DNA from 2 places in the Sphingomonas sp. Leaf23 genome. Region 2 is predicted to be linked to the other one. Evidence: riboswitches for the same ligand, from Rfam matches in the RefSeq annotation. Region 2 holds a riboswitch; the other holds the start of a gene.

Region 1 (7,386 bases), on a different contig from region 2:
GGTGCCTTCTGGGCACGGGCGACGCGCTGGTCACGGGCGGCGGTGGCAGCGCTGCTGGCGGGGTCGGTCGTGCTCAACATGGCGATCGCCAGCGCCGAGATCACCGCGCCGGGCAGCGAGCCGCGTGCGCTGGCGGTCGCGGTGTTCCGCGACCGGTTCGATCCGGGCTATCTGCGCACCGTCGCCGATGAATGGCTGGGCTTCACCCCGTGGCAGGGGCTGGCGATCTGGGCGGTAGTCGCGGCCATGCTGACGATCGCGCTGGCGAGGCTGGTGCGGCGGGCGAAGGCCGGGGCACGGCCCGTACCCGGCGGGGCGGCGATCTGAGAGGCTGATGATCCCTCCCCCCTTGCGTTGCCGCCACCGGGGCCGCACGACGGGGACGGCAGTCCGCCGGGGAAGGGCAGCAGGGAACGACCATGGACACGATTATCGTCGCAGGGGCCACCGGCGACCTCGGCAACCGGATCGCGAAGGCGGCGGTGGCGCGCGGGGCGAAGGTGCGCGCGCTGATCCGCGCCGGCACCGCGCCCGAGCGGATCGCGGCGCTGGAGGCGATCGGGGCCGATCCGCATCCGGTCGATTTCGAGGATGCACAGGCGCTGGCGCAGGCGTGTCGCGGGGTGGTGTGCGTCGTGTCGGCGCTGAACGGCCTTGGCGACACGATCCTCGGGACCCAGACCCGGCTGCTCGATGCGGCGCTGGGCGGTGGCGCGGCGCGGTTCATCCCGTCCGACTTCTCGATCGATTATCGCGCGCTGCCGACCGGCACCAACCGCAATTTCGACCTGCGCCGTGCGTTTCGCACCCGGATCGACACCGCGCCGATCCTGGCGACCTCGATCTTCAACGGGGCGTTCGCCGACATGCTGAACGGCGAGATGCCGCTGATCCAGCGGCGGGTGCGGCGCGTGCTGTACTGGGGCGATGCCGATACGAAGTTCGCGCTGACGACCAAGGACGACGTGGCGGCCTATACCGCCGCCGCCGCGCTCGATCCCGCCGTGCCGCGCAACCTGCAGATCGCGGGGGCACAGGTCAGCGCGCGCGATCTGGCGGCGTTGATGGGCGAGGTGACGGGCAAGCGGTACGGGTTGCTGCGCGTCGGGTCGCTCGGCACGCTTGCCCGGATGATCGGCGTCACGCGGCGGCTGTTCCCCGCGCGCGATCAGGTGTTTCCGGCGTGGCAGGGGATGCAGTATCTCCACAACATGTTCGATGGCCGCGCGCCCAGCGGACCGGTGGACAATGCGCGCTATGATGTGGCGTGGACACCGTTGAGGGCGGTGCTGGCCCAGCAATGACGTATCCCCGCGCAGGCGGGGATTCAGGGTAACCGGGCGCAGCGCTTTTGGCTCTGGACCCCCGCCTGCGCGGGGGTACGGTCAGCGTTCGGGCGCGAACCGCTGCAACGGCAGCACCATCCCCGCCACCACGAACCAGCAGCGATCGACCGCCGCCGCCACCGCCTGATTGAGCCGCCCCGCTTCGTCGCGAAAGGTGCGGCCGAGCGGGTGTTCGGGGACGATGCCGAGGCCCACTTCGTTGCTGACCAGCATCAACGGATGTTGCGCGGCCCCGATCGCCGCGATCAGATCGGTACTGTGCCGGGCAACGTCGTGGCCGCCAAGCATCACATTGGTCAGCCACAGCGTCAGGCAGTCGACCAGCACCGGGCCTTTGCCCGCGCGGATCGCCGGGGCCAGGTCGACCGGGCATTCGACCGTGTGCCAGCCGGGGCCGCGATCGGCGCGGTGGCGGGCGATGCGGTCGGCCATCTCGTCGTCCCATGCTTCGGCCGTGGCGAGGTAGGTCCAGGGGCCGGGCAGGGCCTCGCACGCGGCTTGCGCCAGCCGGCTCTTGCCCGAGCGCGCGCCGCCCACGAACAGGGTTGTCGTCGCCATCTTGTCCTGTGCCCCCAAGCGCTCTAAGGGCGCGGATGCGACAGGTTCCCAGAAATGGGATGAAAAGGGAACCCGGAAGCGCGTGTCTTGCGCGCCATCCGGGGCTGCCCCCGCAACTGTGACCGGCGAGCCCTGCTCCTCCGTGCGCCACTGGACCCCAGGTCCGGGAAGGCCGGGCAAGGCGATGACCCGCGAGCCAGGAGACCTGCCCGTCGCGGTTGTCCTTCGCGCGGACGGGGTGTGCCGGGTGATCGAGGGTTTCCTCGCGTGACGACGTTGTTGGGGTCGTGCGCGCGGGGGACAGGCTGTCCGCCGTAATTCCGTCGCGTCCCCGTTGTTGACCAAGGGGGGATGCCCGAATGAAGACCCGTTTCCTGTTGCTGCCGTGCCTGTTGGCGGCGAACCCGGCCTTTGCCCAGAGCGCGCAGTCGACCAGTGGCCTTGAGCGCGTGGCGACCGGCGACGACGAGATCGTCGTGACCGCCAACCGCGAGGCGCGGCCGGTCGATACCGTCGGCCAGGCCGTCACCGTGCTCGACATCGTGACCATCGAACAGCGTCAGGCGGTGGTCGTGTCCGACCTGCTGCGCCAGACGCCGGGCGTAACGGTGACCCGCAATGGCGGCCCCGGCACGACGACCAGCGTCAACATCCGTGGCGGCGACAGCGACCAGACCGTGGCGCTGATCGATGGCGTAAAGCTCAACGATCCGTCGTCGCCGGGCGGCGGGTTCAATTTCGGCAACCTGCTGATCGGCAATATCGCGCGCATCGAAGTGCTGCGCGGCGCACAGTCGGTGCTGTGGGGCAGCCAGGCGATCGGCGGCGTCGTCAACATGATTACCCGCCAGCCGACCGAGGCGCTGGCGATCAACGCACGGGCCGAGGGCGGATCGTTCGGCACGGGTCAGGCCGTCGCCAACGTGTCGGGCAAGGCCGGGCCGGTATCGGCCAGCCTCGGCGGCGGGTTCTTCACCACCGACGGCATCTCCGCTTATGCGCCGGGTGCCGAGAAGGACGGATATCGTAACTATGGTGCGAACGGCAGCGTGTCGGTCGCGCTGGCCGATAGCGTGTCGGTCGATGTGCGCGGTTTCTATTCGAACGGGCGGACGGAGATCGACGGCTTCCCGGCACCGACGTTCAGCTTCGGCGACACGCGCGAAGTGGGCAAGGCGGAGCAGTGGACCGGCTATACCGGGCTGAACGCCGCGCTGTTCGACGGGCGGTTCCGCAACCGCATCGGCTATGCCCATACCCAGAGCAACCGCACCAACAACGATCCCGACGGCACCCCGACCGAGACGTTCCGCGGCAAGGGGCGCAACGACCGGATCGATTACCAAGGGTCGTTCGACGTCACCGATGCCGTGTTCGCGACCTTCGGCGTCGAGCGCGAGGTATCGCGCTTCACCACGGCGAGCTTCGGCGGGCCGGCGACTACCGGTCGTGCGCGGCTGCTGGGGGTCTATGGCCAGCTGGCGGTGACGCCGGTTCAGAACCTGACGCTGACGGGCGGCGTGCGCCATGACGATCACAATGTGTTCGGCGGCGCGACGGTGTTTTCGGGGAGCGGGGTGTGGTCGCCGAACGGCGGCAATACGCTGCTGCGCGCCAGCTATTCCGAAGGGTTCAAGGCGCCGACGTTGTACCAGTTGCAGAGCGAATACGGCAACGCGCAGCTGACCCCGGAGCGTTCGAAGGGTTGGGACGCCGGCATTACCCAGCGCGGGCTGGACGGTGCGGTAGAAGCCAGCGCGACGTGGTTCGACCGTACGTCGAAGGACCTGATCGCGTTCATCTCCTGCCCTGCCAATGGCACCGGCATTTGTGCCAACCGGCCGTTCGGCACCTACGACAATATCCAGCGCGCCGAGGCGAAGGGGCTGGAATTCGCGCTGAAGCTCAAACCCGTCGAGGCGTTCACGGTCGCGGCGGCCTATACGTGGCTGGATGCCGAGAACCGGTCGGTCGGCACCGCCAATTTCGGGCGCAAGCTGGCGCGGCGGCCGGCGGACAGCATGACCGTCAACGCCGATTATCGCTGGGCGTTCGGGCTGTCGACCGGGGCGACGGTCACGATGATCGGCGACAGTTTCGACAATGCGTCGAATGCGCGCCGGCTGGACGGCTATGTCCTGACCGACCTGCGTGCGGCGTTCCCGATCACCGAGCGGGTCGAGGTGTATGGCCGGGTCGAGAATCTGTTCGACGAACGCTATCAGACCATCTTCCAGTACGGCACGCCGGGCCGCGCCGCCTATGGCGGTGTCCGCGTCCGCTATTGATCCGATGCAGTCCCTCGCCGAATTTTGCGCGCATGGTGGCCGTCTGGCCGCCGCTGCGCGTGCGTTCGGCGGGGGCGACTGGATCGACCTGTCGACGGGGATCGCGCCCTGGGCCTATCCCCATGGCGCCCTCGACCTGACCCGCCTGCCCGAACCGGGCGAATTGGCGGCGGTGGAGGCGGCGGCGGCCGATGCGTTCGGCGTCGCCGATCCGGCGCGGGTGGTGGCGGTGCCCGGCACCGACCTTGCGCTGCGGCTGCTGGCGGTCGTGCTGGGCGCGGAGCGGCCAGCGGTGGTGCGGCCGGGCTATGCCGGGCATGCGGCGGCGTGGGGCGCGGCGCGCAGCGTCGCGGCGGGGGTCGATCCGGGCGATGCCGACCTGCTGGTGCTGGCGTCGCCGGCCAATCCCGACGGGCGGGTGACGCCGCCCGAACAGTTGCGCGCGCTGGCCGGGCGGATGACGGTGGTGGTCGACGAGGCCTATGCCGATCCCGCCCCCGGCCTGTGCGGCGAGGCGTCCGACCGGCTGATCGTGCTCCGGTCATTCGGCAAATTCTATGGCCTGCCCGGTGTCCGGCTGGGGTTCGTCATCGCCGGGCCGCGCGTTGCGGGTGCGCTGCGGCAGTTACTGGGCGACTGGCCGGTGTCGTTGCCCGCGATCACGATCGGTACCGCCGCCTATCGCGACGCGGGCTGGCGGGGTGAGCAGGTCGAGCGGATCGATACGGTCGGGACGCTGCTCGACACCGTCCTGTCGCGGTTCGAGCCGGTCGGGGCCGCGCCGCTGTTCCGGCTGGTCGGCGCGGCGGACGCGCACGGCCTGTTCCGTCATCTGTGCAACCATGCCATCCTGACCCGTCCCTTCGCCGAGCGGGGCGATCGCCTGCGCATCGGCCTGCCTGCCGATGGCGCGGCGCTTGCCCGCCTGACCCATGCCCTATCGGAGTATCCGCGATGACCGAGACCCCCGACGATCATGCCCGCCACAATGCCCGGATGCAGCGCATGGCGGTGGCGCGCGAAAAGATGCAGGCGCGCCGCACGATGGAACGCGGGCTGCTGATCGTCCATACCGGCAATGGCAAGGGCAAGTCGTCCAGCGCGTTCGGCATGGCGATCCGCAGCATCGGCTGGGGGATGAAGGTCGCGATTCTTCAGTACGTGAAGGGCAAGTGGGAGACGGGCGAGCGCAACTTCTTCGACGCGCATCCCGATCTCGCGAGCTTCGAGGTGATGGGCGAGGGCTTCACATGGGAAACGCAGGACCGCGCGCAGGACATCGCCGCCGCACGCGCCGCATGGGAGCGGTCGAAGGAGATGATCCTCGATCCCGCCATCGATTTCGTGATCCTCGACGAACTCAACATCGTGCTGCGCGACGATACGCTGCCGGTCGCGGAGGTCGTGGAATTCCTGAAGGACCGCCCGCTGACCAAGCATATCTGCATCACCGGCCGCAATGCGAAGCCCGAACTGCTCGAAATTGCCGACCTCATCACCGAGTTCGGCGAGGTGAAGCATCCCTATCATGCCGGGTTCAAGGCGCAGAAGGGCGTCGAATATTGATCCGCTCCCTCCTCTTGTTGCTGGCCGCGCCGTGGGTCGTGTCGGCGGCGCCGCGCCTGCCGCGGATCGTGTCGATCAATCCGTGCGTCGATGCGGTGCTGGCCCGCGTCGCCGATCCGGCGCAGATCGTCGGCATCAGCCATTATTCGCAGGATGTACGGGCGACCTCGGTCCCGCTCAGCTGGGCAGGCCGGTTCAAGGCGACGTCGGGCACGGCGGAGGAAGTGGTTGCATTGCGCCCCGATGTGGTGCTGGCCGGGGCGCATGTCGAACCGGCGACGATTGCCGCGCTCAAGCGGCTGAAGATCAGGCTGGTGCAATATCCGGTGCCCGCGTCGGTCGCGGAGAGCGTGGCGCAGGTCGGCGAGATCGCGACGGCCACCGGCCATGCCGATCGCGGCAATGTGTTGGCGGCGCGGATCGCGGCGGCGGCGGCCCCCTCGACTGCGCGGCCGGTCGGCGCGCTGGTGTGGCAGGGTAATGGACTGGTGCCCGGTAGCGGCACGCTGACCGACGACCTGCTGAAGCGCGCCGGGTTTCGCAACATGAGCGCGGCGTATGGCCTGAAGCAATGGGACGTCCTGCCGCTCGAATATCTGGTTGCCGATCCGCCGCGCGTGTTGTTGTCGACCGCGCCGGAGGGCGTGCAGGACGACCGCATGACCGGGCACCCGGCGGTGCGGCGGCTGGCGCAGCATATCACCGTCGCCGCATATCCCACGCGGTTGATGAATTGTGGCGGGCCGACGATCATCGCGGCGATGGCGCGGTTGCGGCAGGTGCGCGCGCAGGTGGCGTCGTGAAGCGGCTGATCCTTGGCCTGATCGTGCTGCTGCTGCTCGCCGCCGCGCTGTCGGTCGCGGCGGGGAAGGTGTGGGTGCCGCTGGATGCGTGGAGCGCCGACGATCCGCGCTCGATCATCATCGTCGAACTGCGCCTGCCGCGCACCGTGCTGGCGCTGCTGGTCGGCGGTGCGCTGGGGCTGTCGGGGGCGGTGATGCAGGGCTATCTGCGCAATCCGCTGGCCGATCCGGGGCTGTTCGGCGTGTCGTCGGGCGCGGCGTTCGGCGCGGTGATCGCGCTGTATTTCGGCTATGCCGCGCAGATGTGGCTGCTCCCGGGCTTTGCGTTGGTCGGGGCCGGCGTCACCATGTCGCTGCTGGCGCTGATCGCAGGGCGGTCGGGCAGCCTGTTGCTGTTCACGCTGGGCGGCATGATCCTGACCAGCATCACCGGGTCGCTGACCTCGCTTGCCATCAGCCTTGCGCCGACGCCGTTCGTGTCGTCGCAGATCGTGACGTGGCTGCTGGGCGCGCTCACCGATCGCAGCTGGGACGATGTACTGGTCGCGGCACCGCTGATCCTGCTCGGCATGGGCGTGCTGGCGCTGACCGCGCGGTCGCTGGATGCGCTGACGCTGGGTGAGGCGGCGGCGCGGTCGATGGGGGTCGATCCGGCGCGGCTGCAACGGCTGGTTATCCTTGGCGTCGCGCTGACGGTCGGCGGGTCGGTGGCGACGGCGGGGATGATCGGGTTCGTCGGGCTGATCGTGCCGCATCTGGTCCGGCCGCTGGCGGGCAACCGCCCATCTGCGATCCTGCTGCCGTCGGCGTTGGCCGGGGCGGTGT
Region 2 (7,386 bases):
GCCCACGAATGCCGTTGATGAGCACCAGCGTCTGGTCGGGCGCCAGGCCGCGCAGCGTCGCCGGGCGGATCGCGTCGGTCGCGTCATTGGCCGAGGGGCGGGGGAAGTTGATCGACGGGGCGACCGTCGCGAGTGCGGCGGCAAGTTCGGTCGTGCCCTGGCGTTGCAGGCTGGCACCGCTCAGCACGTCGACCGGCGAGGCGCTGTCGAGCCGGGTCCGGCCGGCGGTGCGGGTGCCGGTCACCACGATTTCGTCGCCCGTGTCGGCGGCGTCGGCAGCCGGTTCGCTCGTCTCACCCTGCGGTGCCTGGCGTGCGAAGGCGGAGGTCGCGGCCAGCGTGAGCAGCGACGCGCCGAGAAGGGCGATGGTACGGCCCTGAGTCATTCCCTGAATTCCCTGTTCGATTCCGCACTGCGGAACAGTGCAAGGCGCCTCCCTATTCCAGGGGAGCGGAAAGGTAGCCAAAGAAAATCTATTAAGTGAATAGGAATTGCTCGGGGCTGCAATGGTCGTTCGGACGGGCAGGGCAGTCATCGCTTCTTGGCGGCGGCGGGCATATCGCACACGCCCTTCCGACCAGCGCTATTGAACGTCGGCAAACGGCTTGGCCCGGCCGGCTTCATCGACCGAAACCATCGTGAACAGCGCCGTGGCCGCGTGTCGCCGCTCGCCGGTAATCAGGTACTCGGCGCTGAGGTCCACGCCGATCCGCACCGAGCTGCGCCCGGTCATCCGCACCTCGGCGGTGAGTTCGACCATCTCACCCTCGCGGATGGGCGATACGAAGTCGATCCGATCGGAGGCTGCCATCACCATCACCGCCCGCGCATGGCGGGTCGACGCGATGAAGGCCGCCTTGCCCATCATGCGCAGCGCATCGCCGCCATAGAGCGTGCCATAATGGTTGGTCTGGTTCGGCAAGATCATGTCGACCATCCGCAGCGGCGCGGCAGCATCGTTGGTGATCGCCTCCGCCATCGGCGGCAGCGGCTGTTCGGTGCCGACCGCGACCAGCGTGAAGCGGCCCCGCGTGCACAGCTGGCGTTCGCCCAAAACCGGCGCTTCGGCGATCAGTTCGACCTCGACATCGAGCGATTTTCGCCCGACCCGCACGACGCGGCCCGTCACCTCGACCATATCGCCGATCCGCGCCGGTGCCGCAAAGTCGATCTTTTCCGAAGCGGCGGTGACAAAGGATGCGCGGCCATGACGCGAGGCGGCAAGGAACGCCACCTTGTCCATATGCGCCAGCGCCACGCCACCGAACAGCGTTCCGTGGTGATTGGCGTCACCGGGGAATACCATGTCGACCAGCTGGATGGGGGTGTGGCGCGCGTCGTGTGACATTCGGATCCTCAATCATTCGCGGAGGATATCCAGACGCCAGAGGCCAGTGGGAGGAAGGCACCTCCTCCCCACAGCGACGCAGCGGCCAGACCGGGCACCCCGCCGGTGGTCGTTATGGCGTCGAAGGCAGGTCTCCTGGCTCGCGGGTCGTCATGGAAATCCCGGCCTTCCCGGTGTCGAAGCACCAGTGGCACACCAGGGGAAATCCACTCGCCGCTTACAGTTGCGGGGGCAGCATCGGCATCGCACCGATTTCCCGTCTTAGCCTTCGGCCATGGGGCGAAGGAACCTCGACCGGACGGCGGTCGCAGAAAGTGGCCCGTCCCGTCAAGGCCAGCTTCGCTCTCCGCCGACCGCTGCACGGCATGCAATCACGCCGCGATACAGGATATAAAGATATCTTTATATGTATGTTGACATGGGCAAGGGGATGATGTTGAAGGGCCAGGTCGAGGTTCCCCATCCCATGCAAGGCGATGGGGCTAAGACGGGAAGCCGGTGGTGTCCTTCAGGGCAGAATCCGGCGCTGCCCCCGCAACTGTAAGCGGCGAGCGGCGGCTCCATTTCGTGTCACTGGGTTCCCGCAAGGAGCCTGGGAAGGCCGGAGCCACCGCGTTGACCCGTGAGCCAGGAGACCTGCCTTTCGACGCCATAACGTTCCTCGGACGGGGGTTCCTCCGGTGGATCGCGCTTGATGCGTGCGGTCCATGGCTTGATGCCGTTCGGGCCCGTCCGTGCCTTGCGCGCTTTCGCCTGACTTCCCGCCCGCAAAGCCTGGGTGAGTCATGACGAATAGCGGGTTCACATTCTCGATCAGCAGTATCCCGTTCGACGAGGAATATCGTCCGGGCGACAACACGCGGATCACCACCAACTTCGCCAATCTCGCACGCGGGGACAGCCGCCGGGAAAATCTGCGCAACACGCTGGTGATGATCGACCACCGCTTCAACGCGCTGATGCATTGGGACAATCCCACGGGCGATCGCTACGCGCTGGAGCTGACCATCGTCTCGGCCGCGCTCACGCTGGGGGACGGCGCGGAGGCGGAGGCGTTCCCGCTGATCGAGATCCTGCACACCACCGTCACCGACCGGACCAGCGGCGAGTGTAGCGACGGAATGATCGGCAACAATTTCTCGTCCTACATCCGCGATTATGACTTCAGCGTGGTCCTGCCCGACCATCGCAAGGCCGGGGGGGGCGATGCGCCCGAGGGCTTCGGCGACCTCCACGGCAATCTGTTCAAGCATTTCCTGGCGTCTAGCGCCTACCGCGACAATTTCCGCAAACCCCCGGTCATCTGCCTCAGCGTATCGAGCAGGGAAGTCTATCGCCGCACCGCCAACGTCCATCCGATCCTCGGCGTCGAATATCGCAACGACAATTTTTCGCCGACCGACCGCTATTTCGCGAAGATGGGCATGAGGGTCCGCTATTTCATGCCGCCGCACAGCGTCGCGCCGTTCGCCTTCTATCACATCAGCGATCTGGTCAGCGATTACACGAACCTCGAACTCGCCAGCACGATCGCGACGATGGAGACATTCCAGAAAATCTATCGTCCGGAAATCTACAACGCCAATTCGGTCGCGGCGGAGCAGTATCGGCCGAGCCTGACGTACCAGGACTATTCGCTGACCCGCATCGTCTATGACCGCGAGGAACGCAGCCGCCTCGCCACGGAGCAGGGCAGGTTCGCCGAAGAACATTTCATCAAGCCGCACGGCGACGCGCTGCAGCGCTGGTCCGCGACCTGCGGCCTCTGACCCCCACGCATACGAAGGTATTCCCATGACGATATTGTTGCCGACGACGACCGCGGGCAGCCTGCCCAAGCCCTCCTGGCTCGCCCAGCCTGAGACCCTGTGGTCGCCGTGGCGGCTGGAGGGTGAGGAGCTGGTCGCGGGCAAGCGCGACGCGCTGCGCCTGGCGGTCGACGACCAGCGGCAGGCCGGGATCGACATCGTGGGCGACGGCGAACAGACCCGCCAGCATTTCGTCACGACCTTCGTCGAGCATCTGGACGGCGTCGATTTCGAGAAGCGCGAGACGGTGCGTATCCGCAACCGCTATGACGCCAGCGTGCCGACCGTCGTCGGTGCCGTCTCGCGTCCCCGATCGGTATTCGTCGACGATGCCCGGTTCCTGCGCGCGCAGACCGACCAGCCGATCAAGTGGACGCTGCCGGGCCCGATGACGATGATCGACACGCTGTACGACGCGCATTACCGCAGCCGCGAAAAGCTGGCCTGGGAGTTCGCCTGCATCCTGAACGAAGAAGCGCGCGAACTGGAGGCGGCCGGCGTCGATATCGTCCAGTTCGACGAACCCGCCTTCAACGTATTCTTCGACGAGGCGAACGACTGGGGCATCGCCACGCTGGAGCGCGCCGCCGAAGGGCTGAAGGCCGAGACCGCCGTCCATATCTGCTACGGTTACGGCATCAAGGCCAACACCGACTGGAAGAAGACGCTCGGTTCCGAGTGGCGCCAGTACGAGCAGACCTTCCCCAAGCTGCAAACGTCGACGATCGATATCATCTCGCTCGAATTCCGCAATTCGCGCGTGCCGATGGACCTGATCGAACTGATCCGGGGCAAGAAGGTGATGGTCGGTGCGATCGACGTCGCGACGGACACGATCGAAACGCCGGAACAGGTCGCCGACACGCTGCGCAACGCGCTGCGCTTCGTCGATGCCGACAAGCTCTTGCCCGCAACCAATTGCGGGATGGCACCGCTGTCGCGCGACGTCGCACGCGGCAAGCTGGCGGCGCTGGGGGCCGGCGCGGCAATCGTTCGGGGCGAACTGACGGCCTGATCCCCGTGCCGTGCCAGCCCATTCACGACCGGGCAGGCACGGCGTAGGGGGGCGTATGGACAAAGCGGAAGATCGATTATGAAGGCTATCCTTCGTCGGCTGCGGATCGACACCTATATCCTCGCGATCGTCGCCATGGTGGTGGTCGCGGCGATCGTGCCTGCGCGTGGCGCTGGCAAGAACGTGCTCGACATCGTGGTGTACGCCGCGATCGCGCTGCTCTTCTTCATCTATGGTGCACGGATTTCGCGGCAGGCGATCTGGACCGGCATCCTGCACTGGCGGCTGCAATCGCTGGTGTTCGCCACGACATTCGCGGTGTTTCCGCTGCTGGGCCTCGGGATCACGACGCTCCTGCGCGGGCATCTGGACGACGGACTGGTGACCGGGCTGCTGTTCCTGTCGCTGCTGCCCTCGACTGTGCAGTCGTCGATCGCCTTCACCTCGATCGCGCGGGGCAATGTGCCTGCCGCGCTGTGCTGTGCGTCGCTGTCGAATCTGGCGGGGGTGGTCATCACGCCGTTGCTGGCGACGCTGTTTCTCAGCGCCGGTACGGGCGGCATGTCGCTCGATTCGGTACGCGACATCGCGCTGCAGATCCTGCTGCCGTTCGTGGTCGGGCAGTGCGCGCGGCCTTTCATCGGCGACTGGCTTAACCGGCAGAAGACGCTGACGATGCTCGTCGATCGCGGTTCGATCCTGCTGGTCGTCTATTCCGCATTCAGCGCGGGTGTCGTGGCCGGTATCTGGAGCAGGGTGACGCCGCAAAGCCTCGGGCTGGTCATTGTGCTCGACCTCGTGCTGCTGGCGGTCGTGCTGGTCGCCACCACGGTGGCAAGCCGCCTGCTGCGCTTCACCACCGAGGACGAGATCGCGATCGTGTTCTGCGGATCGAAGAAGAGCATGGCGAGCGGCCTGCCGATGGCGAACATCCTCTTTCCCGCCGGCGCGGTCGGGCTGATCGTCTTGCCGCTGATGCTCTTCCACCAGATGCAGCTGATGGTCTGCGCCGCACTTGCCCGGCGCTATGCCCGGCGGGTCGCGGACGGTGTTGCGGTTGATCTGGCGGTTGTGGAGCGCAAGCGATGAACGTGTTGACGCCCATGGGCGACGAAGCCGACCTGCGCCGCGTGTTCGGTCGGTTCCCGACCGGCGTCACCGCGCTGTGTGCGATCGATCGGGGCACGCCCATCGGCATGACCGCGAGCGCGTTCGTCGCGATATCGATCACGCCGCCGCTCGTGTCGGTTTGCATCAGGCATGGTTCGGCGACGTGGCAGCAATTGCGCGGCCTTGGGCGGATCGGCATCTCGTTCCTTGGCGCGGGGCACGCCGCCACGGCGCGGCAGCTGGCACAAAGGGGCGACGATCGCTTTCGGGGGCTGGAATACGAGACGACCCCCGACGGCGCAGTGTTCCTCAGCAATACCGGTGCATGGCTGGACTGTACGGTCGAGCAGGAGATCGCGGCGGGCGATCACGACATCATCCTGTTCCGGCTCCACCGCGCAGCGACCGCCGATGCGGTGATGCCGCTGATCTTTCACGCCAGCGGCTTTCACACGCTGATGCCGATCGGGTAGCGCTGATAGCGAGACCACCAGGCCATCATCGCCGAATGATTGGGTGAGGCGGCGCCGGCTATCGCACCTCGGTCGAGGGCATATCCAGTCAAGCGACCGCATGGCGGCGTGCCGCCCCGTCAATCCAAAATGAAATGAGACAACATATCATTTGACGATGTTACGTCATATCGCCATGGGACGCGCTCGATCGGCGACAGGCCGGCGGGGAAAAGGGACCGATGACGATGCGTTCGATGATGCGTGGGATGCTGCTGGCCGGAGCGGTGCCGCTGGTGCTGGGCTGCGGAGGCGCAGCGGCGCAGGTGGTTGCTTCCGATCCGGCCGACGGCGCCCGCGATCCGGCACAGGACATCGTGGTCAATGGCGTGCGTCAGGCCTATCGCGGCGACTTCGCGCTGTCCGAAATTCCGCAGGCGATCGCGCAGATCGATGCCAGGACGCTGGAAGCCAGCAACCTCCTGCGGATCACCGATGCGCTCGATCTCAACGCGTCGATATCGCGCCAGAATGCGCTCGGCGGATTGTTCGACAGCTTCGCGGTGCGCGGCTTTGCCGGCGATGAGAATATTCCGACCGGCTATCTGGTCAACGGCTTCAACGGCGGGCGTGGCTTTGGCGGGCCGCGCGACGTTGCCGGGATCGAGCGGGTCGAGGTGCTGAAGGGCCCGGCGGCAGCGCTGCTCGGGCGGGGAGAGCCGGGGGGGACGGTCAACCTCGTTACCAAGCAGGCGCAGCTTGGCCGCACCTTCGGGTCGGCGTCGATCCAATATGGCAGCTTCGAACGCGTCCGGTCGGAGGGGGACCTGAACCTCGCCATCACCGGCGGATTGACCGCGCGCCTGATCGCCTACGCCGAGTCCGGCGAAACGTTTCGCGATACGGTGCACCAGCGGCGACGGGGGTTCCTGCCGTCGATCGGGCTGGCGCTGGGCGACCGCACCCGGTTGACCTACGACCTTGAATATACCCGCACCGAAGTACCCTTCGACCGTGGCATCGTCGTGCTGGGCAATGATTTCCGCACCGTGCCACGCGAACGGTTCCTGGGGGAGCCGGGCGACGGCGACACGGTGGCACGCGCGACCGGGCACCAGCTGCGCCTGCAACATGATTTCAGCGATCGTTGGAGCATGCTGGTCGGGGCGACGCTGCGCGATACGCTGCTGACCGGCTTCTCGTCGGACGCGGAGCTCGCCACGGCGCGGCAGAAGCTGTTCGTGGATGGCCGGTCGCTGTCGCGGCAGCGCCGCTCGCGCCGCTATGACTCGCGCCAATGGGTAATCCGGGCTGAGCTGTCGGGCCGCTTCGATACCGGCGCGCTCGAACACCGGGTGCTGATCGGTGCCGATCACGACGTGTTCGACAACGACCAGCAATTCGGCCGCGTCCGCCCGGCGGTGGTGACGGGGACGACGACCGACCGGGCGGGCAACGTCATCGACATCGCCGCGCCGGTCTATGGCCGATTTCCGTTGCCCGTGCCGGCAGCGCAGAACGACCGGCTGGACGTGCAGCGCTCCACCGGGATGTTCGTCCAGGACCAGATTCGCCTGACCGACCGGTTGCAGCTACGGCTCGGCGGGCGCTACGACGACGTTCAACTGCGCACCGACAACCGGCTGACGCAGG

What was found. Region 2 has a riboswitch for cobalamin ahead of ASE67_RS03595 (DUF1852 domain-containing protein). Riboswitches for the same ligand answer to the same signal wherever they lie in the genome.
Region 1: it holds a riboswitch for cobalamin, as region 2 does, so the genes downstream of both, ASE67_RS05690 (TonB-dependent receptor plug domain-containing protein) here and ASE67_RS03595 (DUF1852 domain-containing protein) in region 2, are expected to answer to the same signal.

The regions. Positions count from the first base shown of each region.
Region 1 is NZ_LMKR01000002.1:387,473-394,858, forward strand. Features, by position in the region: gene ASE67_RS05675 (hypothetical protein) at 1-327, shown strand, start outside; gene ASE67_RS05680 (NmrA family NAD(P)-binding protein) at 420-1,304, shown strand; gene cobU (bifunctional adenosylcobinamide kinase/adenosylcobinamide-phosphate guanylyltransferase) at 1,386-1,904, opposite strand; cobalamin riboswitch at 1,930-2,131, shown strand; gene ASE67_RS05690 (TonB-dependent receptor plug domain-containing protein) at 2,264-4,192, shown strand; gene ASE67_RS05695 (aminotransferase class I/II-fold pyridoxal phosphate-dependent enzyme) at 4,197-5,150, shown strand; gene cobO (cob(I)yrinic acid a,c-diamide adenosyltransferase) at 5,147-5,758, shown strand; gene ASE67_RS05705 (ABC transporter substrate-binding protein) at 5,755-6,561, shown strand; gene ASE67_RS05710 (FecCD family ABC transporter permease) at 6,558-7,386, shown strand, end outside.
Region 2 is NZ_LMKR01000001.1:742,138-749,523, reverse strand. Features, by position in the region: gene ASE67_RS03605 (TonB-dependent receptor plug domain-containing protein) at 1-385, opposite strand, end outside; gene ASE67_RS03600 (acyl-CoA thioesterase) at 584-1,348, opposite strand; cobalamin riboswitch at 1,456-1,656, opposite strand; cobalamin riboswitch at 1,784-2,006, shown strand; gene ASE67_RS03595 (DUF1852 domain-containing protein) at 2,134-3,117, shown strand; gene ASE67_RS03590 (methionine synthase) at 3,143-4,171, shown strand; gene ASE67_RS03585 (bile acid:sodium symporter family protein) at 4,250-5,260, shown strand; gene ASE67_RS03580 (flavin reductase family protein) at 5,257-5,754, shown strand; gene ASE67_RS03575 (TonB-dependent siderophore receptor) at 5,982-7,386, shown strand, end outside.